Regions from separate parts of the Serratia rubidaea genome, predicted to be linked through region 3. Evidence: riboswitches for the same ligand, from Rfam matches in the RefSeq annotation. Region 3 holds a riboswitch; each other region holds the start of a gene.
The links. A riboswitch is a leader RNA that binds a small molecule or an ion and turns the genes downstream of it on or off. The one in region 3 is predicted to bind thiamine pyrophosphate.

Region 1 (9,344 bases), 1.7 Mb from region 3:
GACCAGTGCGCTCTGCACGATGGTTTACTTTGAAAGTACCGAAACCAACCAATTGTACCGCATCACCGTCTTTCAGAGACTCAGTAATAGCAGCCAGGGTAGATTCCAGAGCCAGTTTAGCTTGTGCTTTGGAAAGGTCAGCCTTGTCCGCGATTACATCAATCAGTTGAGTCTTGTTCATAAGTTATCCTTACAGTGTGTTTATCGTTTGCAAAGCATCGAGTGCGACGGATATGCCGATTGACAGCACTCTCCTGCATACACGCACCGATAGCCACTTTTTTTACGCCCCCCAAATGTAGACCAGACAGGGTGCGGATGTGAAGCCTTAAGGCATGACAAATCAGGCGTTAAATCACGTTTTCTTGCCTTATTGCGCTAAATTTATCCCAATATTACTCACGCCAGCCTCACGAAGGTCTGCGCGCAGCCCTTTAATCAGGTCTAAATCGCGCTCTTCGCAGGCTGCCAGCAGGCGGAAAATTTCCCACTGGATGTCCCATTCTTCCTCAACCGCCGGCAGAACTTTCAGTTCTTCATCGGTCATTTCTTTCCCGGCCTGGGTCATTTCCAACATCGCCACGGTGCGAATTGATGTTTCGCTGATGGCGATGGCGTGCTCCAGCGTCTCCCCGCTGAGGCGCGAATGGATCAGTTCCCCTAATGCGATACACGCATCAATTGCCGGGTAAACGCCGTAAAGATCGTAATCTTCCGCCGTCGGTATCGCTTCCTCCAACTTCTCGAGCTGGCTGTCGAAGTTGACCTTGGCGTCTTTCACTACCAGCGTTTCCCAGACCAAGTCCAGGATTCGACGATACACCTGCGGGTCACCAAACTCGGTTTGCAGGCAGAACATCTGGTAATTCGGATACATACGCTCGCACAGACTAGCCATAAAGGTCAAATGTTGCCAGCTTTCAAGCTTTTCCAAGCGTAAATGAATTGGGTTACGGAGCATTATTTTATCTCACTCGCTGAGTCTGCGGCGCAGTGTAACCTAAAACGCGCATGGCGACACCTCCGGATGCGCAGCCAGCCAGCGTTGGAAGGCCGGCCGGCGCGAAGCAATGGCGTCCGCCCAGCGCGTCGGTTCGGGTAAACGGTAGCCCGCCATGCAGCGCTGCACCCAGGCCAGTGCGCCGTCGGCGCTGACGCGGTGCCCGGTGGCGATAAACAGCGGGTTGCAGCGCGCCTTGCTGCGCCATACCCAGCCCAGCTGTTCGCCCTTGTCCATCAGCGCGCTTTTGGCGCCGACCTCGGCGCTCAAAGGCTCAAACTTGCCGCACAGGCGCTTTTTCGCCACGCCGATGGTCGGCACGTCAACCAACAGGCCAAAGTGGCTGGCTACGCCGAGGCGGCGCGGATGCGAAATACCGTGGCCGTCGACAAAGATCAGATCGGGCTTCTGCCGCAGCTGTTCCCAGGCTGCCAGCAGCGCCGGGTATTCGCGAAACGAGAGAAAGCCGGGAATGTACGGCATGGTGGTGGCGATACGCGCCACCTGGTACTCCACCAGCGCCAGCGACGGGTAGCGCAAAATCGCGATAGCGGCGCGCGTTACTGCGCCTTCCTGTTCGAACCCCACGTCGCAGCCGGCGATAAAGGCCGGCGGGTCAACCGCCAGCCGATCCTGGCGAATCACCTCGGCGGCGCGCTGTAACTGCTCGGCGCGCAGCGTCTGGGTATCAATCATGGCAACAACTCCTTGTATGCGCTTTCGCTGAGGCGCGTTCGGGATCAGCGATGATATTTGGCCGACAGCGCGTGCACCGCCTCGACAAAGACGCCGGCGTTTTCCGGCGGCACGTCCAGATGAATGCCATGGCCCAGGTTAAACACATGCCCTTCGCCGTGGCCGAAGCCGGACAGAATGGTTTCCACCTCCTGCTCAATACGCTGCGGCGCGGCGTACAGCATTGACGGATCCATATTGCCCTGCAGCGCCACCCGGTCGCCGACCCGACGGCGCGCATCGGCGATATCGGTGGTCCAGTCCAGGCCCAGCGCATCGCAGCCGGTCGCCGCCATGGCTTCCAGCCACTGGCCGCCGCCCTTGGTGAACAGCGTCACCGGCACGCGGCGGCCGTCCTGTTCACGCTGCAGGCCGTCGACGATTTTATGCATATAGTTCAGTGAGAATTCGCGGTAATCACGGCCGGTCAGCACGCCGCCCCAGGTGTCGAACACCATGACCGACTGCGCGCCCGCGCGGATTTGCGCGTTCAGATACATAATCACGCTGTCCGCCAGCTTGTCCAGCAGCAGGTGCAGGGTCTGCGGCTCGGCGTACATCATCTTTTTCAGCTTGGTGAACGCCTTGCTGCTGCCGCCCTCAACCATATAGGTCGCCAGCGTCCACGGGCTGCCGGAGAAGCCGATCAGCGGCACCTGGCCTTTCAGCTCGCGGCGGATGGTGCGCACCGCATTCATCACGTAACCCAGCTCGACTTCCGGGTCGAACAGCGGCAGCTTTTCCACGTCGGCGCGGCAGGTAATCGGCGATGAGAAACGCGGCCCTTCGCCGGTTTCGAAATAGAGCCCCAGCCCCATGGCATCGGGAATGGTCAGAATGTCGGAAAACAGGATAGCGGCATCCAGCGCATAGCGGCGCAGCGGCTGCAGCGTGACCTCGCAGGCCAGTTCGGCGTTCTTGCACAGCGACATAAAATCGCCGGCCTGCGCCCGCGTGGCCTTATACTCCGGCAAATAACGACCGGCCTGGCGCATCATCCATACGGGGGTGACATCCACCGGCTGGCGCAGCAGCGCACGCAGGTAACGATCGTTCTTTAACTCAGTCATTATTGGCTCCCTTAATTCAGCTGGCGCTATTGTATACCCAAAAGAATGGGCGTTGTACCAAAGCGCCAACGCCGGCAGTCCATCATGCGTCCCGGCACAGCACCACGGTGTCTTCAATCAGGCGCCGCGCCACGGTGCCCGGCGGCGGCAACTGGGGCAGCCTATCGTAGCGATACCAGCCGGCATTCAGCAGCTCCTGCGGATCGTGACGCAGTTCACCGCGGTGATAATCCGCCATAAAGGCCATCATCAGCGACTGCGGGAACGGCCAGGGCTGGGAGGAGACATAACGCAGGTTTTTGATTTCAATATTACTCTCCTCCATCACCTCGCGCGCCACCGCCTGCTCCAACGTTTCCCCCACCTCGACGAAACCGGCCAGCACCGTATGGATACCGCCGCGGTGACGCACGTGCTGCGCCAGCAGAATTTCGTCATCGCGACGGATGGCGACGATCACGCAGGGGGCGATTTGCGGGTAATAGCGTTCACGGCAATGGTCGCACAGGCAGGCGTTCTCAGTTCGGCTCAGGTGCATCTTATGGCCGCAGTAGCCGCAAAACTGGTGCGAGCGATAAAACTCGGCCAGTTGCACGCCGCGCCCGGCCAGTTGAAACAGCGCGCGGTCCAGGTCCAGCAGCTGGCGCACCGAGCCCATCTCCTGCGGCATGGCGCGGCGCACCAGCCAAACCGGCGCCCCTTGCCACTCGCCAATTTGCCGCGCCGCTTCACCGCGCAGACCCCATTGTTCAGCAGCACCAAACGGCAGTTCACCGTTTGGTAACCAAAGTTTGTTTTCATGGCTGACGATCCACCAGCCCTTTTCGTTACCCGTTAATGCAAGTTCCATATCGTTGTTGCACAACCTCAGCTTCACTGGCAATCTAGAAATCGGTACCGTTACATTTCCATAACTTACCGTTACTTTTTCTTACTTACGGAGTCAACAATGCTCAACCACTTGGAAAGCCTGACTCAGCGCGTTGGTGGTAGTAATGAATTAGTTGATCAATGGCTTGAGGCGCGTAAGCAGTTGCTGGTTGCTTACTGCACGCTCGTCGGCATCAAGCCGAATAAAGAAAAGCATACGCCGCTTAATGCAAAAGCGCTGGAGAACTTTTGCCATAATCTGGTGGATTATCTCTCCGCAGGGCATTTTCATATCTATGACCGAGTCATCAAGCAGGTAGAGGGCGCCCGTAGTCCGAAAATGACCCTCGCCACGCAAATTTATCCCAAGCTGTGGATCAATACCGAACAGGTGATGGCGTTCCACGATCGCTATGCCGACACCGAGATCGATCAGGATCTCTGTCTGGCGTTTCATCAGGCGCTGTCAGACATCGGCGAAACCCTGGCCGCCCGCTTCGCGCTGGAAGATCGCCTGATCCAGCTGCTCACCGAAACCTGGCAGCCCGACCAACCGGAAGCGGAAAAAGGCAACCTGGTCCAATAGCTTTCCCTTGCAGCAAACAATAATGCCCTTCTATACTGGGGGCTCTTGTCGGAGTGCCTAGCGCCAGACTTGTTATCAAGTCGGCCAGGCTGAGACCGTTAATTCGGGATCCGCGGAACCTGATCGGGCTAATACCCGCGAAGGGAACAAGAGTAATCTATCGCCACCGGCAGAGCCATAACCCGCGTCTGCCGATCGGCCAGCATCGTTACTCCCTCCGAGCTCCAGACAAGCAATTTTCCCAACTCACCCGACTTGTAGGAATTTGCTATGTCTAATAACAACCAGCGTCCCCGTAAAGTACAGCGTGAAGCAGCGCAGCAGTTTATCGATAACCTTCAGGGCGTCGCCTTCCCCAGCTCCCGCCGCATCTATCTGCAAGGGTCGCGTCCCGACCTGCGGGTGCCGATGCGCGAGATCCAGCTCAGCCCGACCCTGATCGGCGGCAGCAAAGACGAACCGCAATACGAACCGAACGAAGCGGTGCCGGTCTACGACACCGCCGGCCCTTACGGCGACCCGGCATCTCAGTTGGACGTGCACCGCGGCCTGGACAAGCTACGCGCCGGCTGGATCGCGGAACGCGACGATACCGAAACGCTCGCCCACGTCAGCTCCGGCTTTACCCAGCAGCGCCTGGCGGATGAAGGCCTGGACCACCTGCGCTTCGAGCATCTGCCGCAGCCGCGCAAAGCGCAAGCGGGCAAATGCGTCACCCAGTTGCACTATGCGCGCGCCGGCATCGTCACGCCGGAGATGGAATTTATCGCCATCCGCGAAAATATGGGCCGTGAGCGCATCCGCAGCGAAGTACTGCGCCAGCAGCATCCCGGCCAGAGCTGGGGCGCCAACCTGCCGGAAAACATCACGCCGGAGTTTGTCCGTCAGGAAGTGGCCGCCGGCCGCGCCATTATCCCGGCCAACATCAACCACCCGGAATCCGAACCGATGATTATCGGCCGCAACTTCCTGGTGAAGGTCAACGCCAATATCGGCAACTCTGCGGTCACCTCCTCCATCGAGGAAGAGGTGGAAAAACTGGTGTGGTCCACCCGCTGGGGCGCGGATACCGTGATGGACCTCTCCACCGGCCGCTATATCCACGAAACCCGCGAATGGATCCTGCGCAACAGCCCGGTGCCGATCGGCACCGTCCCGATCTATCAGGCGCTGGAAAAAGTTAACGGCGTGGCGGAAAACCTCACCTGGGAGATGTTCCGCGACACGCTGCTGGAACAGGCGGAGCAAGGGGTCGACTACTTCACCATCCACGCCGGCGTACTGCTGCGCTACGTGCCGATGACCGCCAAACGTCTGACCGGCATCGTCTCGCGCGGCGGTTCAATCATGGCCAAATGGTGCCTGTCGCACCATCAGGAAAACTTCCTGTATGAACACTTCCGTGAAATCTGCGAAATCTGCGCCGCCTACGACGTATCGCTGTCGCTGGGTGACGGCCTGCGTCCCGGCTCGGTACAGGATGCCAACGATGAAGCGCAGTTCTCCGAGCTGCATACGCTGGGCGAGCTGACCAAAATCGCCTGGGAATACGACGTGCAGGTGATGATCGAAGGCCCGGGCCACGTGCCGATGCATATGATCCGCCGCAATATGACCGAAGAGCTGGAGCACTGCCACGAAGCGCCGTTCTATACGCTGGGGCCGTTGACCACCGATATCGCGCCGGGCTATGACCACTTCACCTCCGGCATCGGCGCCGCGATGATCGGCTGGTTCGGCTGCGCCATGCTGTGCTACGTCACGCCGAAAGAGCACCTGGGGCTGCCGAACAAAGAGGACGTCAAGCAGGGGCTGATCACCTATAAGATCGCCGCGCACGCCGCAGACCTGGCCAAAGGCCATCCAGGCGCGCAGATCCGCGATAACGCCATGTCCAAGGCGCGCTTTGAGTTCCGCTGGGAAGACCAGTTCAATCTGGCGCTGGATCCCGCCACCGCCCGCGCCTATCACGATGAGACGCTGCCGCAGGAGTCCGGCAAAATCGCCCACTTCTGCTCCATGTGCGGGCCGAAATTCTGTTCGATGAAAATTTCACAGGAAGTTCGCGACTACGCCGCCGCGCAGGAAGCCGCCAAGCCGATTGAGGTGCTGTCCGGTATGGAAAAAATGTCCGCCGAGTTCCGCTCACGCGGCAGCGAGCTCTATCACAGCGCCACCGCGCTGCAGGAGGACAACAATGGCTGAGATATCAGGCCCGTTTCCCGCCACGCCGCAGCGCCTCGGGCTGTACCCGGTGGTGGACAGCGTGATGTGGATCGAACGCCTGCTGGAGGCAGGCGTCACCACCATCCAGCTGCGGATTAAAGACCTGCCGGACGAGCAGGTCGAAGCCGATATCATCGCCGCCATCGCCCTCGGCAAACGCTACCATGCCCGGCTGTTTATCAACGACTACTGGCGACTGGCGGTTAAACACGGCGCTTACGGCGTCCATCTGGGGCAGGAAGATCTGGATAGCACCGATCTGGCGGCCATCCAGCGCGCCGGGCTGCGTCTCGGGGTATCAACCCATGACGATGCCGAACTGGCGCGCGCCAAAGCGCTGCAACCATCCTATATCGCACTCGGCCATATCTTTCCCACTCAGACCAAGGATATGCCCTCCGCACCTCAGGGACTGGCGGAGCTGAAGCGCCACGTGGCGACGCTGGCAGCCTATCCGACGGTGGCGATCGGCGGCATCAGTATCGACCGCGTGCCGGCGGTACTGGCCTGCGGCGTCGGCAGCGTGGCGGTGGTGAGCGCCATCACCCAGGCACCAGACTGGCGCGCCGCCACGGCGGAGCTGCTGCGTCTGATTGAAGGCAAGGAGTAAGCATATGCTCAGCGATCACGAGTTCTTGCGTTACAGCCGGCAGCTGCTGCTGGAAGATATCGGCCCCGAGGGGCAGGAAAAACTCAAAGGCGCCAGCGTGCTGATCGTCGGCCTGGGCGGCCTGGGCTCGCCGGCGGCGCTGTACCTGGCCGCCGCCGGCGTCGGCACGCTGCTGCTGGCGGACGACGACCAGCTGCATCTCACCAATCTGCAGCGGCAAATCCTCTACCGCAGCGCCGATGTGCCGCAGGGAAAAGCGCTGCTGGCCCAGCGCCACCTGCAGGCGCTTAATCCGCAGGTCGAGTCAATTGCGCTGGCGCAGCGCCTGCAGGGCGCGGAGCTGCAACAGGCGGTGGCGCGCGCCGACCTGGTGCTGGACTGCAGCGACAATATGGCGACCCGCCACGCGGTCAATGCCGCCTGCGTGGCCGCCGGCAAGCCGCTGATCAGCGGCAGCGCAGTCGGTTTCAGCGGGCAGCTGCTGGTTATCACCCCGCCGTTCCAGCAGGGGTGCTACGCCTGCCTGTATCCCGACCAGGCGGAGCCGCAGCGCAACTGCCGCACCGCCGGCGTACTCGGTCCGGTGGTCGGCGTTATCGGCACGCTGCAGGCGCTGGAGGCCATCAAGATGCTGGCGGGCATGCCCTCCGCACTCAGCGGCAAACTGCGGCTGTTCGACGGCAAACAGCAAAGCTGGCATACCCTGCAGCTGAGCAAGTCCCACGCGTGCCCCACCTGCGGAGGCGACGTATGCAAATCCGCCTGAATGACCAAACGCTGGAACTGGCGGCGCCGCTCAGCGTCGGCGACCTGCTGTCGCAGCTGGCGCGCGACCAGCCGGGCACCGCGCTCGCCATCAATCAAGTCATCATCCCACGCGCCGACTGGGCCAATCATCGGGTGCAGGACGGCGATGACATTCTGCTTTTCCAAGCGATTGCCGGAGGCTGATATGTTGCAAATCGCCGATACCACCTTTACCTCACGCTTATTTACCGGCACCGGCAAGTTCGCCACCCCGGCGCTGATGCTTGCAGCGCTGCAGGCGTCCGGCTCACAGCTGGTGACCATGGCCATGAAGCGCGTCGACCTGCAGGGCGGCAACGATGCGATCCTCGCGCCGCTGCGGCAGCTGGGCGTACGCCTGCTGCCCAATACCTCCGGCGCCAAAACCGCTGCGGAGGCCGTATTCGCCGCCCGGCTGGCGCGCGAAGCCCTTGGCACCCACTGGGTGAAACTGGAAATCCACCCGGACGTGAAATACCTGCTGCCCGACCCGATCGAAACCTTGAAAGCCGCAGAAACGCTGGTCAAAGAGGGCTTCGTAGTACTGCCCTACTGCGGCGCCGACCCGGTGCTCTGCAAACGGCTGGAGGAGGCAGGCTGCGCCGCGGTGATGCCGCTGGGCGCGCCGATCGGCTCCAACCGCGGGCTGCGCACCCGCGATTTTCTGGAGATCATCATCGAGCAGGCCAAAGTGCCGGTGGTGGTCGACGCCGGCATCGGCGCGCCGAGCCACGCGCTGGAAGCCATGGAGCTGGGCGCCGACGCGGTGCTGGTGAATACCGCAATTGCCGTCGCCCGCGATCCGGTACAGATGGCGCAGGCTTTCCGCCTGGCGCTGGAAGCCGGCGAGCTGGCGCGCCAGGCAGGCCTCGGCCACAGCCAGCGCGGCGCGGTCGCCTCCAGTCCGCTGACCGCATTTCTCAGCCAATCGGCGGAGGTGGGCTAATGACGGAAGATTTCTCGCAACGCTGGCAAACGTTTGACTGGGACGATATTACCCTGCGCATCAACGGTAAAACGGCGCACGATGTGGAGCGGGCGCTGAACGCGGAGAAACTGACGCGGGACGATTTTATGGCGCTGATTTCGCCGGCGGCGGCCCCCTATCTTGAGCCGCTGGCGCAGCGCGCCCAGCAGCTGACCCGCCAGCGCTTTGGCAACGTGGTCAGTTTCTACGTACCGCTCTATTTATCCAACCTGTGCGCCAATGACTGTACTTACTGCGGCTTTTCCATGAGCAACCGCATTAAGCGCAAGACGCTGGATGCCGACGAAATTGCCCGTGAATGCCGCGCCATCAAGGCGCTGGGTTTCGAACACCTGCTGCTGGTCACCGGCGAGCACCAGACCAAGGTCGGCATGGACTATTTTCGCCGCCACCTGCCGCAGATCCGCCCTCAGTTCAGTTCGCTGATGATGGAGGTGCAGCCGATGTCACAGGAGGAGTATGCGGAGCTGAAA
Region 2 (9,344 bases), 2.1 Mb from region 3:
TAGAAGAAACCCACGAATAGTAAAATTACCGTCTGAGCACGGCAATCACCCGACGCAAATAAAAATGCCAGTGGGTCGCCCCACTGGCTGGTGAAAAGCACCATTACTCAGAAACACTTGGTTTCCCCGGGCTTTCAGACCGGGTCTGAAAACCCACGGATAGCAGGATAAGATCAGAGGCGCTTGCGATAGGCTTCGTCGCTCAGCGTCGGCATATCCCACTGGGTGACGTGGGACAACATCTCCAGCCTGACCTGCTCCGGCACCAGCCGGGTCAGCCAGTCGGCGTGCTGGCGGCGAACGGCGGCGAAATAGCGCTGATAAAACTGTTTCGACAACAAAACGTTCATAAGCTCGCCCTCCTCTCTTTCATCTGGGGAAATTATCGGCGTAATATAGGGAAAGATAAATTGTCGGTTTACTGCCGGAGAGTTCCCCTTTTATGTCTACGCCACGCCTGCAACAGCAGTTTATCCGCCTATGGCAGCGCTGCCAGGGCGAAACCCGCGATACCACGCTGCAAGAGCTGGCCGACGCGCTCAGCTGTTCGCGCCGCCACGTGCGCTCGCTGCTGGGGGCCATGCAGCAGCAGGGCTGGCTGACCTGGCAGGCAGAGGCCGGACGCGGCAAGCGTTCGCGGCTGGAGTTTCACTACACCGGACTGGCGCTGCAGCAGCAACGGGCGGAGACGCTGCTGGAACAGGACCGCATTGACCAGCTGGTGCAGCTGGTCGGCGATAAAAAAGTGGTGCGCCAGATGCTGCTGTCCCAGCTGGGGCGCAGCTTCCGTCAGGGAAAACACATTCTGCGCGTGCTCTACTACCGCCCGCTGTCCAACCTGCTGCCCGGCTCGGCGCTGCGCCGCTCGGAAACCCACCTGGCCCGACAAATTTACAGCGGCCTGACGCGGATAAATGAGGAAAACGGGGAACTGGAATCCGACCTTTCTCACCACTGGCAGGCGCTGACGCCGCTGCACTGGCGCTTTTATCTGCGCCCCGCCATCCACTTTCACCACGGGCGCGAGCTGGAGATGGAGGACGTCATCCAGAGTCTGACGCGCCTGACGTCGCAGCCGCTGTTTGCGCATATCGCGCGCGTCGACTCGCCGACGCCCCATGTCATTGACGTGCATCTGCACAGCCCCGACTACTGGCTACCGTGGCTGCTGGGCAGCGTGCCGGCCATGATTCTGCCGCAGGAGTGGCGTAGCCTGCCGGACTTTGCCCGGCATCCGATCGGCACCGGGCCGTACAGCGTGGTGCGCAACCAGCAGAGCCAGCTGAAGATCCAGGCGTTTGACGACTACTTCGGCTATCGCGCGCTGATCGACGAGGTCAATATCTGGGTACTGCCGGACATCACCGAAGAGCTGATGCACTCCGGCGTGCAGCTGCAGGCTGACGATACCGGTAAAAACGAGCTGGAAAGCCGGCTGGAGGAAGGCTGCTACTTTCTGCTGTTCGACCGCCGCTCACCCGTCGGCGACGATCCGGACATCCGCAGCTGGCTGTGCGAACTGCTCAACCCCATCGCCCTGCTGAACCATTCCGGGCCGGTCAGCCAGCGCTACTGGTCGCCGGCCTACGGCATTTTGCCGCGCTGGCACCACAACCGCGAGCTGAACCAACGGCCCAAGCCCGCCGCGCTGCAACAGCTGACGCTGACCTACTACGGCGAACACTCGGAGTTTCACGCCATCCGCGAAGCGCTGGAACCGCTGCTGGCGCAGCACGGCGTGGCCCTGACGGTCAATGTCGTCGATTACGACGTCTGGCACCGGGGAGAGGCGCAGAGCGATCTGTGGCTCGGCAGCGCCAATTTCACGCTGCCGCTGGAGTTCTCGCTGTTCGCCACCCTGTATGAGCTGCCGCTGCTGCAACACTGTATGAGTGAGGATCTGGCGCAGGACGCCGCGCTGTGGCGCGACAACCGCCTGCCGCTGGCGGAATTCTGCCGCCGTCTGGTCAGCCAGCATCAGCTGCATCCGCTGTTCCACCACTGGCTGCAGCTGCACGGCCAGCGCAGCATGCGCGGCGTGCGGATGAACACCCTGGGCTGGTTCGACTTCAAATCCGCCTGGTTCGCGCCGCCGGAGGCATAAGCATCTTTCGCCAGCGGCGCTAACTCTTTACAATAGCGCCGTCTCAACGGGGTGCGGAACACGGTTTTCGCTGAGAGCAGACCCGTCGAACCTGAACCGGCTAATACCGGCGGAGGGATTTGAGTGCAGCCCCCCGGCTCCCCTGGAGCCCCTCAGATGCCTTTGCTGCCCTAACTATCAGGAGTGCAAAGTGATCAAGAAATTCCTGCCTTGCCTGTTGCTGCTGGCCGCCGCGCCGGCGCTGGCGAAAGAAACGCTGACGGTTTACACCTATGACTCCTTCGCCGCCGACTGGGGCCCCGGCCCGGCGATCAAAAAGGCCTTTGAGGCCGACTGCGGCTGCGAGCTGAAGTTTGTGGCGCTGGAAGACGGCGTCTCGCTGCTCAACCGTCTGCGGATGGAAGGGAAAAACAGCAAGGCGGACGTGGTGCTGGGGCTGGATAACAACCTGCTGCAGGCGGCGCGCCAGACCAAACTGTTCGCCGCCAGCGCGGTGGATACCACCTCGCTGAGCGTGCCCGGCGGCTGGCAGGACAGCACCTTTATCCCTTACGACTACGGCTACTTCGCCTTCGTGTACAACAAAAACACGCTGAAAAACCCGCCGCAGAGCCTGAAGGAGCTGGTGGAAAGCGACCGGCCGTGGAAAGTGATTTACCAGGATCCGCGCACCAGCACCCCGGGCCTCGGCCTGCTGCTGTGGATGCAGAAAGTCTACGGCGACGCCGCGCCGCAGGCCTGGCAGAAGCTGGCGAAGAAGACCGTCACCGTCACCAAAGGCTGGAGCGAAGCCTACGGCCTGTTCCTGAAAGGGGAAGGCGATCTGGTGCTGAGCTACACCACCTCACCGGCCTACCATCTGATTGAAGAGAAAAAAGACGCCTACGCCGCCGCCAACTTCAGCGAAGGGCACTACCTGCAGGTGGAGGTCGCCGCCAAATTGCAGGCCAGCCGCCATCCGCAGCTGGCGGAGCGTTTTATGCAGTTTATGCTGACGCCGGCGTTCCAGAACGCCATCCCGACCGGCAACTGGATGTATCCGGTCATCAAGACCACCCTGCCGGCCGGCTTTGCGCAGCTGCCGGTGCCGCAGACCGCGCTGCAGTACGGTGCGGATGAAGTAGCGCAACAGCGAGGCAACTGGATCCGTTCATGGCAAAGCGCCGTCAGCCGTTAATCCCCCACTGGCTGTGGCCCGGCCTGTTGGCCGCCGGCCTGATTCTGCTGGTGGCCGCGCTGGCCTTCGGTTCGCTGCTGCGCCACGCGCCGCACAGCGACGCCCTGTCGCTGTGGCAGGACGACTACCTGTGGCACGTGGTGCGCTTCACCTTCTGGCAGGCGCTGCTGTCGGCGCTGATCTCGGTGCTGCCCGCCATCCTGCTGGCGCGGGCGCTGTACCGCCGGCGCTTTCCCGGCCGCGCGCTCCTGCTGCGGCTGTGCGCCATGACGCTGGTGCTGCCGGTGCTGGTGGCGGTGTTCGGCCTGCTCAGCGTCTACGGCCGGCAGGGCTGGCTGGCGGCGCTGTGCGCCTGGCTGGGAGTCGACTACCAGTTCTCACCTTACGGCCTGCAGGGGATCCTGCTGGCGCATATGTTCTTCAACCTGCCGCTGGCGACCCGCCTGCTGCTGCAGGCATTGGAAAACGTGCCGGTCGAGCAGCGCCAGCTTGCCGCACAGCTGGGCATGAATGGCTGGCAGCAGTTCCGCTTTGTCGAATGGCCGGCGCTGCGCCGCCAGATCCTGCCGAGCGGCGCGCTGATCTTTATGCTCTGCTTCGCCAGCTTCGCCACCGTACTCTCGCTGGGCGGCGGACCGCAGGCCACCACCATCGAGCTGGCCATCTATCAGGCGCTGAGCTATGACTACGATCTCAGCCACGCCGCGCTGCTGGCGCTGATCCAGCTGGTCTGCTGCCTGGGGCTGGTGATGCTCAGCCAGCGGCTCAGCCAGGCGCTGCCGGTGGGCGCGACGCAGGCGCTGCGCTGGCGCAACCCGGAGGACAGCCGCCGCCGCCGTCTGACCGACGCGCTGCTGATCGCCGCCGCCCTGCTGCTGCTGCTGCCGCCGCTGCTGGCGGTGGTGGTCGACGGCGCCAATCAGGCGCTCGCCAGCGTTCTGCAGCAGCCGGCGCTGTGGCAGGCGCTGTTCACCTCCTTACGTATCGCCGTCGGCGCCGGCCTGCTGTGCCTGCTGCTGACCATGATGCTGCTGTGGAGCAGCCGCGAGCTGAAGCTGCGCCAGCAGCCACGCCGCGGCCAGGCGCTGGAGCTGAGCGGCATGCTGATTCTGGCGATGCCCGGCATCGTGCTGGCCACCGGCTTCTTCCTGCTGCTCAATGACACCGTCGGGCTGCCGCAATCGCCCTATGCGCTGGTGATCCTGACCAATGCGCTGATGGCGGTGCCCTATGCGCTGAAAGTATTGGAGAACCCGATGCGCGACGTGGCGGAACGCTATAACCCGCTGTGCCTGTCGCTGGGCATGCAGGGTTGGCGGCGGCTGCGCTGGATCGAACTGCGCGCCCTGCGTCGTCCGCTGGCGCAGGCGCTGGCCTTCGCCTGCGTGCTGTCAATCGGCGATTTCGGCGTGGTGGCGCTGTTCGGCAACGAACAGTTCCGCACCCTGCCGTTCTATCTGTACCAGCAGATCGGCGCCTATCGCAGCAATGACGGCGCGGTTACCGCCCTGTTACTGTTATTGTTGTGCTTCCTGCTTTTCACCCTGATTGAACGCTTACCGGGCCGCGATGATAGAACTTGACCAACTGACCTACCTGTATGAACACCTGCCGATGCGCTTTGACCTGCGCATCCGTCCGGGCGAACGCGTGGCGGTGCTCGGGCCGAGCGGCGCGGGGAAAAGCACCCTGCTCAGCCTGATCGCCGGCTTTCTCGCCGCGGACAGCGGCGGACTGCGCCTTGACGGCGCCGATCATACCCGCACGCCGCCGGCGCAGCGGCCGGTGTCGATGCTGTTTCAGGAAAACAATCTGTTTGCCCACCTGACGGTGGAGCAAAACATCGGGCTGGGGCTGGATCCCGGCCTCAGACTGAACGCCCGACAAAAACAGCAGTTGGCGCAGATCGCCGAACAGGTCGGCCTGACGGAACACCTGCCGCGCCTGCCGTCGCAGCTGTCCGGCGGCCAGCGTCAGCGCGCGGCGCTGGCTCGCTGCCTGATCCGCCAGCGGCCGATTCTGCTGCTGGACGAGCCTTTTTCGGCGCTCGACCCGGCGCTGCGCGGCGAGATGCTGCAGCTGCTGGATACGGTGTGCCGGCAGCGTGCGCTGACGCTGCTGATGGTGTCGCACAATCTGGACGACGCCGCGCGCATCGCCCCGCGCACGCTGCTGGTGGTGAACGGCCGCATCTATTATGACGGCCCGACGCAGCCGCTGCTGGACGGCAGCGCCCCCGAGGCCCGCGTGCTGGGCATCCGCGGAAAAGCGTGATCTATCGCGCGTTTTTTATGCTGCGGCAATAAAGCGGTTGTGCGAATTTCGCACCTGTGCTTTTATAAAATCCTGAATTTTTTTACTGATGATAAGGTTCCCTGTGATCGCATCCTCGCTGACTTCGACCCTACTAGTTACCGCGCTACCAGCCGCGGTGGTCGTCGTGCGTGTGGTGGTGGTCGTCGGCAATGCGCCGTAGGGTCCGAATCAACGCATCGATTCCCAAACCCCGCCGGCGCAAACCGGGCGGGGTTTCTTGTTTTAGTGCCCTGCCCGCCAAAGCTCACCGGCCTTGAGAAAGGACAGGAACATGGCAATTACGGGCACGCCTCACGCAGGCACACGCTTTACCGGCGCGCAGCTGATCGTTCATCTGCTGGAACGCCAGGGCATCACCACCGTCGCCGGCATTCCCGGCGGCGCCGCGCTGCCACTGTATGACGCGCTGAGCCAGAGCACCACCATCCGCCACGTGCTGGCGCGCCACGAGCAGGGCGCCGGCTTTATGGCGCAGGGCATGGCGCGCGCTACCGGTAAGGCGGCGGTATGCATCGCCTCCAGCGGCCCGGGCGCCACCAACCTGGTCACCGCCATCGCCGACGCCAAGCTCGACTCCATTCCGCTGGTGTGCATCACCGGTCAGGTGCCCTCCTCGATGATCGGCACCGACGCCTTTCAGGAAGTAGACACCTACGGCATGTCGATCCCAATCACCAAGCACAACCATCTGGTGCGCGATATCAGCGAGCTGCCGCAGGTGATCCACGATGCGTTCCGCATCGCCGAGTCCGGCCGCCCCGGCCCGGTATGGATCGACGTGCCGAAGGATATCCAAACCGCCGAGATTGAGCTGGATCGGCTGCCGCCGATAGCGCAGCCGGACGCCGCGCCGGCGTTCAGCCCCACCGACGTCGCCCAGGCGGCGGCGATGATCAATCAGGCCCAGCGGCCGGTGCTCTATCTGGGCGGCGGCATCATCTGCGCCGACGCGCACCGCGCCGCACTGCAGCTGGCCGAACGCGCCAATCTGCCGACCACCATGACGCTGATGGCGCTGGGCGCCATGCCGGTCGACCATCCGTTATCGCTGGGTATGCTGGGCATGCACGCCGCACGCAGCACCAACTTTATTCTGCAGGAAGCCGACCTGCTGGTGGTGCTGGGCGCGCGCTTTGACGACCGCGCCATCGGCAAGACCGAGCAGTTCTGCCCGAACGCCAAAATCATTCACGTGGATATCGACCGGGCGGAGCTGGGCAAGGTGAAGCAGCCGCAGGTGGCGATCCACGGCGACGTCGGACAGGTTCTGCAGCAGCTGCTGCCGCAGATCGACGCCCAACCGCGCAGCGCCTGGCTGAACACCGTCAACGACCTCAAGCGCGAGTTCCCGTTCAGCATGCCACACGCCGACGATCCGCTCAGCCATTACGGGCTGGTGCTGGCCGCCGCGCGCTGCGTGGATGAAAACGCCATTGTCACCACCGACGTCGGCCAGCATCAGATGTGGGTGGCGCAGGCCTACCCGCTGCGCCGTCCGCGCCAGTGGCAAACCTCCGGCGGCCTCGGCACCATGGGCTTCGGCCTGCCGGCGGCGATCGGCGCGGCGCTGGCCGAGCCGCAGCGCAAGGTGCTGTGTTTTTCCGGCGACGGCAGCCTGATGATGAACATTCAGGAGATGGCCACCGCGGCCGAGCATAATCTGGACGTCAAAATCATTCTGATGAACAATCAGGCGCTGGGGCTGGTGCACCAGCAGCAGACCCTGTTTTATCAGCAGCGCATCTTTGCCGCCGCCTATCCGCAGCGTACCGATTTCCTGACCATCGCCGCCGGCTTCGGGCTGGATACCTGCGATCTGAACGCCGCCGCCGATCCGCAGGCCGCGCTGGCGGAGGCCATTGCGCGTCCCGGCCCCTGCCTGATCCACGCGCTGATCGATACCAACGAAAAAGTATTCCCGATGGTGCCGCCGGGCGCCGCCAACATCGATATGATTGGAGAATAAGCCATGCTACACGCTCAACAGAAATCACAGGTCATTCTCGAACTGGCGGTTCGCAACCACCCCGGCGTAATGTCGCACGTCTGCGGCCTGTTCGCCCGCCGCGCGTTTAACGTGGAAGGGATTTTGTGTATGCCGCTGAAAGACGGCAAGCAGAGCCGCATCTGGCTGCTGGTGGCCGATGACCAGCGGCTGGTGCAGATGATAAGCCAGGTGGAAAAGTTGGAAGATGTGCTGCAGGTGAAGCGCCACAGCGAAGACCTGCCGGTCTTTGAACAGTTGGAAGCGTTTTTCCAATAACCGTGCGGGGCGGCCAGCGCCGCCCCTCCCGATCACCCGGCCAGCACCTGCCACAGCAGATGACGGTATACCGGCATCAGCGGCTGCTGGCTCATCAGGTAACCGCAGCCAACGGCGGCCATCCAGCCGAGCACGCAGACAACGCGCAGCCGCAGCGGCGTCAGCCAGCGGCTCAGCCGGTCGCTGCCGCGCTTCTTCTCCCGCCACCAGCGCCAACTGAGCCAGCCGGCCAGCCACAGCAGGACAATCGACCCGAACAGCAGCCATTTAAACAGCGCGCTGCCCTGCGAGGACGGAATATCAATCGCCACCCCCGCCAGAATGCCGGGAAAGAAATAGACCGGCGGCCAGGTGATGCAGCCGATAATATTCGGCAACGCGAACTTGAACGGCGGTAAATCAAGCATGCCGGCCACCATCGGCACCAGCGGCCGCGTCGGCCCGACGAAGCGCCCCAGCAGCACGGTAAACATGCTGTGCTGATGCAGCGCATGCTCGGTGCGATCGAGCATCGCCTTATGCTTTTTCAGGAATGACCAGCGGTGCAACGGCCCTTTAAACGCCCGGCCGATAAAATATGAAATCCAGTCGCCGAGGAAACAGCCGATGCCACCGGCCGCCCAGGCCAGATACAGGTCAACCTGGCCGCTGCCGATCAGGGCGCCGACGCTGGCCATCATCACGGTGCCCGGCAGCAACAGCCCTACCAGCGCCAGCGATTCCAGAAAGGTCACCAAAAAAATGACCATCAGAGTGAAAGCCAATGATTGAGCGATCAAATGTTGTAAATAGGCTTCCATCAAACCTCTGTTTATTGTCTAAAGCGCCTGGGCGAGGGATTGTCCGGTGAGGGCCAGAGTGAGTCAACTCCTGAATTGTATGCGTTTTTGGCAGCGCAACGGTACAGGACACAATACTGTATAAAAAACCATGTTATACTTGGGTTCTGACACCGCATCGGCGCAGCCCGCCCGATGCCTTCCTATTCGGCTACGCAGATAAATACCACCTTGAACGATAACGCCGCATCCCCGATGCAGGGTTTCCTGCTCACCCGCCACTGGCGCGATACGCCGGCCGGCACCGAAGTCGAATTCTGGCTGGCGACGGATCGCGGCCCGCAACGGCTGCGTCTGCCGCCGCAGACCTCGGTGGCGTTTATTCCCGCCGAGCAGCGCCAGCGGGCGGAGCTGCTGCTGCGCGGCGAACGGCTGTGGGAACTGAAAGCGTTGCCGCTACAGGATTTCCACGCACGGCCGGTGCTGGGGCTGTATTGCCGCCAGCATCGTCAGCTGATCAAGCTGGAAAAAATGCTCAGGGAGGGCGGCGTCAGCGTCTATGAGGCCGATATCCGTCCGCCGGAGCGCTATCTGATGGAGCGCTTTATCACCGCGCCAGTCTGGTTCAGCGGGCGGCCCGGCGGCGACGGCGTCTGGCTTGACGGCCAGATGAAGCCGGCGCCGGACTACCGTCCGCAGCTGAAA
Region 3 (9,344 bases):
TCAGCGCCGACGCGCATGGTCTGGGCTACTACCTGAAACAGCCGATCATTCTGGCGACCGCCTTCGCCTTCTTCTGCTACAACTACATCCTGTTTTTCTTCCTCAGCTGGTTCCCCGCCTATCTGGTGCAGGCGCATGGCCTGAATATCAAAGAGATGAGCCTGACCACGGTGATCCCGTGGATCGTCGGCTTTGTCGGCCTGGCGCTCGGCGGCTACATTTCCGACAAGATCTTCAACATCACCGGCAAGCTGCTGCTGTCGCGCAAGATTGTGCTGGTGGTCAGCCTGCTGGCCGCCGCCGCGTGCGTAGCGCTGGCGGGCACCGTCAGCAGCGTGATGCCGGCGGTGCTGCTGATGTCGGTGTCGATCTTCTTCCTGTATATCACCGGCGCCATCTACTGGGCGATCATCCAGGACGTGGTGCATGCCTCCCGCGTCGGCGGCGCCAGCGGCTTTATTCATCTGGTCGGCAGCGTCTCCGGCATCGTCGGCCCGATCGTCACCGGCTACATCGTGCAGCACACCGGCAAGTTCGACAGCGCCTTTGTTCTGGCCGGCGGCATCGCCGCGCTCGGCGCGCTGCTGGTGCTGCTGGTGGTGCGCGCGCCGCGCCCGCTGGCGCAGCCGCACACCTTAAAACCTTAAAAAAGAGAACGGCGCCCCGCAGCGCCGTCCGCCCACTGACCCTGGAGCACCTGATGACCACCACCACGCACGACGTCGACGCCGGCGACCCGCAACCGCTGTTAAAACGCGTCGCCAGCGCCTCCGCCATCGGCACGGCGGCGGAATACTATGACTTTTTCGCCTACGGCACCGCCGCGGTGCTGTTTTTCGGCCAGCTGTTCTTCCCCAGCGCCGATCCGCTGGTCGGCACGCTGGCGGCCTTCGCCACCTACGCGGTCGGCTTTCTGGCGCGTCCGCTGGGCGGCATTGTCTTCGGCCATATCGGCGATAAGGTCGGCCGTAAAAAGGCGCTGGTGATCACCATTCTGATCGTCGGCCTCGGCACCTTCTGCATCGGCCTGCTGCCCACCTACGACAAGATCGGCATCTGGGCGCCGATCGCCCTGATCCTGATCCGCGTGCTGCAGGGCTTCGGCGTCGGCGGTGAACAGGCCGGCGCGGTGCTGATGACCGCCGAATACGCCCCGCCCCGGCGGCGCGGCTTCTACGCCAGCTGGGTGCAGATCGGCGCGCCGGCCGGCTTTTTGCTGCCCTCCGCCCTGTTCGCCCTGCTGACCGCCCTGCTGTCGCCGGCGCAGATGCTGGCGTGGGGCTGGCGCGTCCCGTTTCTGCTCAGCCTGCTGCTGGTGATCGTCGGGCTGTTTATCCGCCTGAAGATCGACGAATCACCGGTGTTCGCCCAGATCCGCGCCACCAAGGCGGTGGAGAGCCGGCCGGTGGTGGAAGTGGCGCGCGCCTATCCGGGCCTGATCGGCAAGGGCGTATGCGCCAAACTGATCGAAGCCTGCGCGTTCGCCATGTTCACGGTGATCGTGCTGGCCTACGGCAAGGCCAACCAGCTGAGCGAAAGCATTCTGCTGGAGACGATGATCGTCGCGGTGGTGCTGGAGATTTTCGCCATCCCGCTGATGGGGCACCTGTCCGACCGGCTGGGGCGCAAACCGGTCTACATCGCTGGCGCGCTGCTGCAGGTGGTGTGCATCGTGCCGTTCTTTATGCTGCTTAACGTCGATAACTTCTGGCTGACCCAGTTGGCGATGATCGTGGTGCTGACCCTCGGCCACAGCATGTGCTATGCCCCGCAGGCGTCGTACTTCCCGGAGCTGTTTCCGACCCGCGTGCGCTGCAGCGGCATCGCGCTGATCTGGCAGATTGGCTCGCTGATCGGCAGCGGCATTCTCGGCCTGCTGGCGGTAAAAATCCTGCAGATGACCGGCGGCCACTATTACGGCCTGGCGGGCTATATGATGGTGCTGGGCGTGATCTCCGCCGTCGGCCTGTGGCTGATGCCGGAAACCGCCCCGCGGCGGCGACAGCAGGAGTATCAGGACTGGCACCACTGATCGCCCCTCCGGCGGGCGGATTTATCCCCCCGCCGTTGCACAATAATCTGCTAGTATGGTGGCATGTGAATCATTGCAGATAACCGATCGCACCATGTCTGAAAACTACAGCCTTACCAACACCTTGCCGGTGAATCAGCAAATCTACCGCTTCCTGCGGCAGGATATCGTCGACTGCACCATTGCGCCGGGCACGCTGCTGTCGGAAAAGGAGATTTCCAGCCGTTTCAGCGTGTCGCGCCAGCCGGTGCGCGAGGCCTTTATCAAACTGGCCGAGGCGGGACTGGTGCAGATACTGCCGCAGCGCGGCACCTTTGTGATGAAAATTTCCGCCAAACGCGTCGCGGACGGGCGCTTTATCCGTCAGGCGGTGGAGTGCGCCATCGTGCGCCGCGCCGCCGCCGGCATTACGCCGCCGCAGCTGGCGCTGCTGGAGCATAATCTGCAGCGTCAGGCGCTGGCGGCCAACGGCGGACAGACGCGGGAGTTCCTGCTGCTGGACGATGAGTTCCACCGCCTGCTGACGCAGATCGCCAACTGTCCGCTGGCCTGGGAAACCATTGAAACCATCAAGGCCACCATGGATCGGGTGCGTTTTCTCAGCCTGAGCGAAGTGTCGCCGCCGGAAACGCTGATCCAGCAGCACTACCGCATTTTCGACGCGCTGAAGGCGCACGATCCGGACGCCGCCGAACGCGCCGTCCATGACCATCTGCAGGAGATGATTTACTCCATCACGCCGATCGCCCTGCAAAACAGCAGCTGGTTCGAGGTCGAATAATTCCGGGGGCGCACGCCCCCCGCCGCGTGAGCCGCGTAAATGGCATTTCCTCTCAATCGCATCTATTGTTTCTCCCTGACGATACAAGTTCAGTAGTATCGTTCTTACAGTTTCAATCACCGCTTTTCGCGACGCCGGTGACCATCAGCACGACTTTCCGGCCCAGGGATTAGCTTTAACGGGAGTTCACCATGACTGATATTGCGCAGTTGTTAGGTAAGGAAGCGGAAGACCTGTTGCAACACCGCTGTACCACCATCCCCGCAGAGAATCTGTACCTGCCCGGCGGCGACTTCGTCGACCGGGTGATGATCGATAATAACCGCCCCAACAGCGTGCTGCGTTCGATGCAGACCCTGTTCAACCACGGCCGGCTGGCCGGTACCGGCTATCTGTCCATTCTGCCAGTGGACCAGGGCATTGAGCACTCGGCCGGCGCCTCGTTCGCCGCCAACCCGCTCTATTTCGACCCGAAAAACATCGTCGAATTGGCGATCGAAGCCGGCTGCAACTGCGTCGCCTCCACCTACGGCGTGCTGGCGGCGGTATCGCGCCGCTATGCGCACAAGATTCCGTTCCTGGTCAAACTGAACCACAACGAAACCCTCAGCTACCCGACCCAGTACGACCAGACGCTGTACGCCAGCGTTGAACAGGCGTTCGAGATGGGCGCGGTGGCGGTCGGCGCCACCATCTATTTCGGCTCCGAGCAGTCGCGCCGCCAGATTGAGGAGATCTCCGCCGCCTTTGAGCGCGCGCACGAACTGGGCATGGTCACCGTACTGTGGGCCTATCTGCGCAATCCGGCGTTCAAGAAAGACGGCGTCGACTACCACTCCAGCGCCGATCTGACCGGCCAGGCCAACCATATCGCCGCCACCATCGGCGCCGATATCGTCAAACAGAAGATGGCGGAAAATAACGGCGGCTACCGCGCCGTCAACTTCGGCTATACCGACGACCGGGTATACGACCAGCTGACCAGCGACCACCCGATCGATCTGGTGCGCTATCAGCTGGCCAACTGCTATATGGGCCGCGCCGGTCTGATTAACTCCGGCGGCGCCGCCGGAGAAAATGACCTGCAGGAATCGGTGCGCACCGCGGTGATCAACAAACGCGCCGGCGGCATGGGGCTGATTCTGGGACGTAAGGCCTTTAAGAAATCGATGAAAGACGGCGTGGCGCTGATTAACGCCGTGCAGGATACCTATCTCGACGACAGCGTCACCATCGCCTGACGCCGCCGCACAAGCCGGGCAGCACCGCCCGGCTTCATTCTCTCCGCCTCCCGCCGCCATGCGGCAAACTGTGATCCGTTTAAAAAAAATCGGCGTATCGCGTGTTTCCTCCGGCAAACCACACTATATTTCCGCCTTGATTCATTCAGCAGGAGAAACTGATGGATAACGCGAGCACCCTGCTCACCTTCGCCCGTGAAACGCTGGAGATTGAACTGGCCGAAGCGAAGCGCCTGCTGGCCCGGCTGGACGACAACTTTGTCCGCGCCTGCGAACTGCTGCTGAACTGCCGCGGCAAGGCGGTGATTTCCGGCATCGGCAAATCCGGCCATATCGGCAAGAAAATCGCCGCCTCGCTGGCCAGCACCGGGACGCCCGCCTTCTTTCTGCATCCGGCGGAAGCGCTGCACGGCGATCTCGGCATGATCGGCCCGAACGACGTGATGATCTTTATTTCCTACTCCGGCCGCGCCAAAGAGCTGGATCTGATCCTGCCGCTGCTGGCCGAAAGCCGGATCCCGGTGATCGCCATTACCGGCGGCAAGGCCTCGCCGCTGGCGCAGGCCGCCGCCTGCGTGCTGGATATCAGCGTCGAACGTGAAGCCTGCCCGATGGGGCTGGCGCCGACCTCCAGCGCGGTCAACACCCTGATGATCGGCGACGCATTGGCGATGGCGCTGATGCGCCAGCGCGGCTTCAACGCCGAAGACTTCGCCCGCTCACACCCGGGCGGCAGCCTCGGCGCGCGCCTGCTCAACCGCGTACACCATCTGATGCGCACCGGCGACCGGCTGCCGAAGGTACGGGAAAGCGCCGACGTGATGGCGGCAATGCTGGAACTGAGCCGCACCGGGCTGGGACTGGTGGCGGTGTGCGACGAACAGCAGAAGGTGGTGGGCGTCTTCACCGACGGCGATCTGCGCCGCTGGCTGGTACAGGGGAACAAGCTGGAGGATCCGCTAAGCCCGGCGATTACCCGTCCCGGCTATCGCCTGCCGGAACAGTGGCGCGCGGGAGAAGCGCTGGAAGCGCTGCACGAACAGCATATCAGCGCCGCGCCGGTGGTGAATGTCGAGGGGGAGCTGGTCGGCGCGCTGAACCTGCACGACCTGCATCAGGCCGGCATCGGCTGACCATCAGGGGACGGGCGCGCCCGTCCCTGCAAATTACGCTTACTGCCAGTCCGGGCTGTTTTCAAACTGCTGGCGCAGCAGCGCCTGCATATTGCTGTCCGGCTTGCCGAGCCACTGGTATTTGGCGTACTTTTTCGGGTGCGCCACCGCTTCCGGCCGATCTTCCACTTCAACCCGCACGCCCCAGGCCTGCGACTTGTCCGCCTTGAAGGCGACGATCAAAAAGTTATTGCCGCAGTCATGAGGCTTGCAGATATTGCCCACCTGATACTGCTGCCCCTGCCAGCTGACCGTTTCCGCCGGCGTCGAAGTGCCGCTGCCTTTACGCGCCCAGCCCGGCAGCCGCGCCTGCCCTTTTACCATTTGCTGCCAGCTGCTCTGGTAACCCGGCTGCTGAACCAGATCCGCCGTGGTCACCACCTGCTGGGCAAAGCTGCCGGCGCTGACGGCCAGCAGTGCGCCCAACAGCGTATAACGAAGTTTATGCATTCCTGTCATGGTCATTCTCCCTTCGAGAATCAATAAAGGCGTGGATCTCTTCAGACCACAGCAACGCGAAAAAGTTGGCTCACCACCAGGCATGAAAATGGTGCACCGGGCCGATGCCCTGGCCGACCTCCAGGCTGTCCGCCTGCTGCAGCGCGCGCTGCAGATAATCCTTCGCCGCCGCCACCGTCTGCGGCCAGTCGTCATAACGTGGACGCAGGGCGGCCAGCGCCGCAGACAGGGTGCAGCCGGTGCCGTGCGTATGGCGCGTGGCAATGCGCGGCGCGCTGAAACGCTGCTCCGCACCGCGGCTGAACAGCCAGTCCGGGCTTTCGTCTTCACTGAGATGGCCGCCCTTCATCAGCACCGCCTGGCAGCCCATCGCCAGCAGCGCCCTTCCCTGTTCGCGCATCTGCTGCTCATTGTCCGCCGGCGGGCAATCCAGCAGCGCCGCCGCCTCCGGCAGGTTGGGCGTGATCAGCGACACCTGCGGCAGCAGCTCACGCCGGATCGACGCCACCGCCTCCGGCGCCAGCAGCGGATCGCCGCTTTTCGCCAGCATCACCGTATCCAGCACCACAAACGGCGGCTGATAATGCCGCAAGCGCTCGGCGACCGCCTGTACAATGTCAGCATTGGCCAGCATGCCGATTTTCACGCTGTCGATGCGCACGTCGCTCAACACGGAATCCAGCTGCGCGGCAACAAACGCCGGCTCAATCTGATACACCGACTGCACGCCGCGCGTGTTCTGCGCCACCAGCGCGGTGATCACGCTGGTGCCGTAGGCGCCGAGCGCCGAGAACGCTTTCAGATCCGCCTGAATGCCGGCGCCGCCGCTCGGGTCGGTGCCGGCAATGGTCAATGCGTTAATACGCTTCATCATCACGCTTCCCCCTGCCAGTGGTACAGCGCGTCGAGAAACGCAGGAGTAAAACTGCCCGGTCCGCCGGCCTGCCTGCTGGCCACCGCGCCGCAGTGCGCCATTACCCGGCAGGCGGCGGCGACGTGATCCAGCCGCTCGCCCGGCAGGCTGCAAAATGCCGTCACCACTGCCGATAATGCGCAGCCGGTGCCCACCACCCGCGTCATCAGCGGATCGCCGCCGCTGACCGCCCAACTGCGCCGGCCGTCGGTGATATAGTCGGTCGCGCCGGTAACCGCCACAACCGCGCCGCTGCGCTGCGCCAGCTGCTGCGCCGCCGGCAGCGCGACCAGGGAGTCCGCCGTGCTGTCGACGCCGCGCCCCGAAGCCTGCAGCCCGCTCAGCGCCATGATTTCCGACGCGTTGCCGCGGATCGCCGCCGGCCGCAGCGCCAGCAGCCGGTGGGCAAACTCGGTGCGAAAGGTCAGCCCGCCGACCGCCACCGGGTCCAGTACCCAGGGCGTCGCGGCCTGATTAGCGGCTTCCACCGCCGCCAGCATTGACTCCGCGCGGGCGGCGGTCAGGGTGCCGATATTGATCAACACGCCATCGGCCAGACGGCTGAACTGCGCCGCTTCGGACGGTTCAACCACCATCGCCGGCGACGCGCCCAGCGCCAGCAAGACGTTGGCCGTCAGCGTTTGCACCACGTCGTTGGTCAGGCAGTGAATCAGCGGGGAATGTTGTTTGAGCAGCTGTAAGCTGGCCGCGGCCGTTGCGCCGGGCAATTCATCAGGTCGAGCGATCATAGTTCTCCCAACCGGCGTTAAGAAGGCGGGCGCCGGTCAGGACGCCAAGACTTCCCTACGCTGGTATTATCCAGATCAGGTAATACGGGTATTTCTCAGCCTTCACGCGTCGTGAAGGGCACCCCGAGTCTCCGCAGCACATCCCACAGGGATAGCGACTGCGCCCACATCATACTCCGCCCCACTCGGGATTCAAATCTTTCAACGGCATGTCGATGACGCTGGCAGAACGCTCTGCGCCGGGTAATCTTGCAATAATCTCGATAATAATATTTTTAACATCACTTAAATAAATATAATTGTGATGAATTTAGGATAAAGTCGGAGGGCTTATTTTCAGCTGACAAGAATTTTCCTTAAAACCAACAAAACGCTGTAAACAGTATTTATAAGATTAAAAAAGAGGGTAATATTAAATAACACCTTGGCTGTTCTCGCCAAGGTGTCACCGTTGTATTTATACACACAATCTTTTATTTTCAATAAAAAAGGAATTTATCATGAGAGAATTATCTAACGTTGAAGTTGAAGCGGTTTCCGGCGGCATTTTCGGTGGTATTATCGGCAATATCATCAACGCCGGCGTTGATACCCTGACCGGTATCGCAGGCAACATCGTCGGCAATATCGCCAACTCTATCGGCACCACCATTGGCCTGGGCATGGGCTTCCTGGACAAACTCGTCAACGCTTTCCGTCCGAACCGTCCTACTCAGCCTGCGCCGGACGCGCCAAGCGCAGCCGCTCGCCGCTAATTACTCACAGCCTGACGCGGATGGCGCTCAGTCGCCGTAATAACCAACAAGGATAACTAAGAGTTATGCAAAAATTAGCGCAAGGCAAAGCAATGAGCGTTATTGGCGGCGCTTGGGGATGTAAAGTCAGCCATAACGTATCGCCATCATCCTCAGGGTTGGTTTGCTACCGGACCGTAGGTTGCGTTGACAAATTCGGCAACGTCACCTCCTCCAGCAAGCCCGTAGAGCTGAATGAATGTGCGTCTGCCATTACCAAGCCGTAATTATCCCAGCCCTTTTTATCTACCTCATTTAATGTTTAAGGACAAACCATGAGAGAATTATCTAACGTTGAAGTCAATGAAGTATCAGGTGGTATCGCCGGTCTCGACGGTATCTTCGGCGGTCTCCTGGGTGGTGTTGTTGGTTCTCTCACCCAGGGCGCCGAATCCATCCTCGGCAGCATCACCAATGCGGCCAGAGGCGTAGGCAAGATCTTCACCGACGGCGTATTTAACCTTGTCCGTGGTTTCTGGGAAGGTCGTTACACCAAGTAACGTCGCCAATATCAACCGGGCCGGCAGCACCATGCTCACCGCCCGGTAACGCGTCTTATTTTAAGAGCAAATAGTTATATTTGCTCTTTTTTCTATCTCTCGCCAACGGCATGATATTCCGACATACTCAGGTGTCGACGCTGCTCGATTTCCGCGCGTCCGCCACCGAGGGAGCATGATGCAAATACGGCCATACCAACAATCCGATCGTCCCTTTCTGCGCCGCATATATTTGGCAGCACGTAAAACCGCCTTTCACTGGCGGGATACCCGCCATTACCAACCGAAAGATTTTGATCGCGCCACGCTGGGGGAAGAGATTTGGGTGGCTGAAGAGCACGGTATACCGCTGGGCTTTGTTTCCATTCACCGGGCGGAGGATTTCATCCACAACCTGTTTGTGGATCCGACCCAGCAAACGCGCGGCGTCGGCAGCGCCCTGCTCAAACAGGCGGAATCCACCTTCCGCGGCATCGGCGCGTTAAAATGCCTGATCCGTAACGAACCTGCCCTGCTGTTTTACCGGCGGCACGGCTGGCATATTGTCAGCCAGGGAGGAGAAGGCGACGACGCCTATTATCTGCTGCACAGCGCCGCCAGCTAGTCGGCCCGGCCCGCAAAATCTTCGCCATGAGGGAACCCTCTCCGCGCAGTGGTTACTCACTATGATAGCAATGATGAAACGTTGGCGGAGCGAACGGAG

Region 1: another riboswitch for thiamine pyrophosphate. It lies ahead of thiC (phosphomethylpyrimidine synthase ThiC); the one in region 3 lies ahead of thiM (hydroxyethylthiazole kinase).
Region 2: another riboswitch for thiamine pyrophosphate. It lies ahead of thiB (thiamine ABC transporter substrate binding subunit); the one in region 3 lies ahead of thiM (hydroxyethylthiazole kinase).

Annotation. Positions count from the first base shown of each region.
Region 1 is NZ_CP065640.1:1,831,705-1,841,048, reverse strand. Features, by position in the region: gene hupA (nucleoid-associated protein HU-alpha) at 1-181, opposite strand, end outside; gene I6G83_RS08440 (YjaG family protein) at 371-961, opposite strand; gene nfi (deoxyribonuclease V) at 1,001-1,693, opposite strand; gene hemE (uroporphyrinogen decarboxylase) at 1,741-2,805, opposite strand; gene nudC (NAD(+) diphosphatase) at 2,888-3,655, opposite strand; gene I6G83_RS08420 (Rsd/AlgQ family anti-sigma factor) at 3,755-4,261, shown strand; TPP riboswitch at 4,301-4,424, shown strand; gene thiC (phosphomethylpyrimidine synthase ThiC) at 4,532-6,466, shown strand; gene thiE (thiamine phosphate synthase) at 6,459-7,097, shown strand; gene I6G83_RS08405 (HesA/MoeB/ThiF family protein) at 7,102-7,863, shown strand; gene thiS (sulfur carrier protein ThiS) at 7,848-8,048, shown strand; gene I6G83_RS08395 (thiazole synthase) at 8,050-8,829, shown strand; gene thiH (2-iminoacetate synthase ThiH) at 8,829-9,344, shown strand, end outside.
Region 2 is NZ_CP065640.1:2,258,124-2,267,467, reverse strand. Features, by position in the region: gene sgrT (glucose uptake inhibitor SgrT) at 174-350, opposite strand; gene sgrR (HTH-type transcriptional regulator SgrR) at 443-2,104, shown strand; TPP riboswitch at 2,142-2,240, shown strand; gene thiB (thiamine ABC transporter substrate binding subunit) at 2,295-3,281, shown strand; gene thiP (thiamine/thiamine pyrophosphate ABC transporter permease ThiP) at 3,257-4,864, shown strand; gene thiQ (thiamine ABC transporter ATP-binding protein ThiQ) at 4,851-5,555, shown strand; gene ivbL (ilvB operon leader peptide IvbL) at 5,644-5,757, shown strand; gene ilvB (acetolactate synthase large subunit) at 5,869-7,563, shown strand; gene ilvN (acetolactate synthase small subunit) at 7,567-7,860, shown strand; gene I6G83_RS10420 (DedA family protein) at 7,893-8,660, opposite strand; gene I6G83_RS10415 (DNA polymerase II) at 8,895-9,344, shown strand, end outside.
Region 3 is NZ_CP065640.1:157,449-166,792, forward strand. Features, by position in the region: gene I6G83_RS00710 (MFS transporter) at 1-647, shown strand, start outside; gene I6G83_RS00715 (MFS transporter) at 701-2,032, shown strand; gene I6G83_RS00720 (GntR family transcriptional regulator) at 2,127-2,813, shown strand; gene fbaB (class I fructose-bisphosphate aldolase) at 3,005-4,054, shown strand; gene gutQ (arabinose-5-phosphate isomerase GutQ) at 4,216-5,187, shown strand; gene I6G83_RS00735 (inhibitor of vertebrate lysozyme family protein) at 5,227-5,685, opposite strand; gene thiD (bifunctional hydroxymethylpyrimidine kinase/phosphomethylpyrimidine kinase) at 5,756-6,556, opposite strand; gene thiM (hydroxyethylthiazole kinase) at 6,559-7,347, opposite strand; TPP riboswitch at 7,383-7,483, opposite strand; gene I6G83_RS00750 (hypothetical protein) at 7,848-8,102, shown strand; gene I6G83_RS00760 (hypothetical protein) at 8,417-8,641, shown strand; gene I6G83_RS00765 (GNAT family N-acetyltransferase) at 8,820-9,245, shown strand.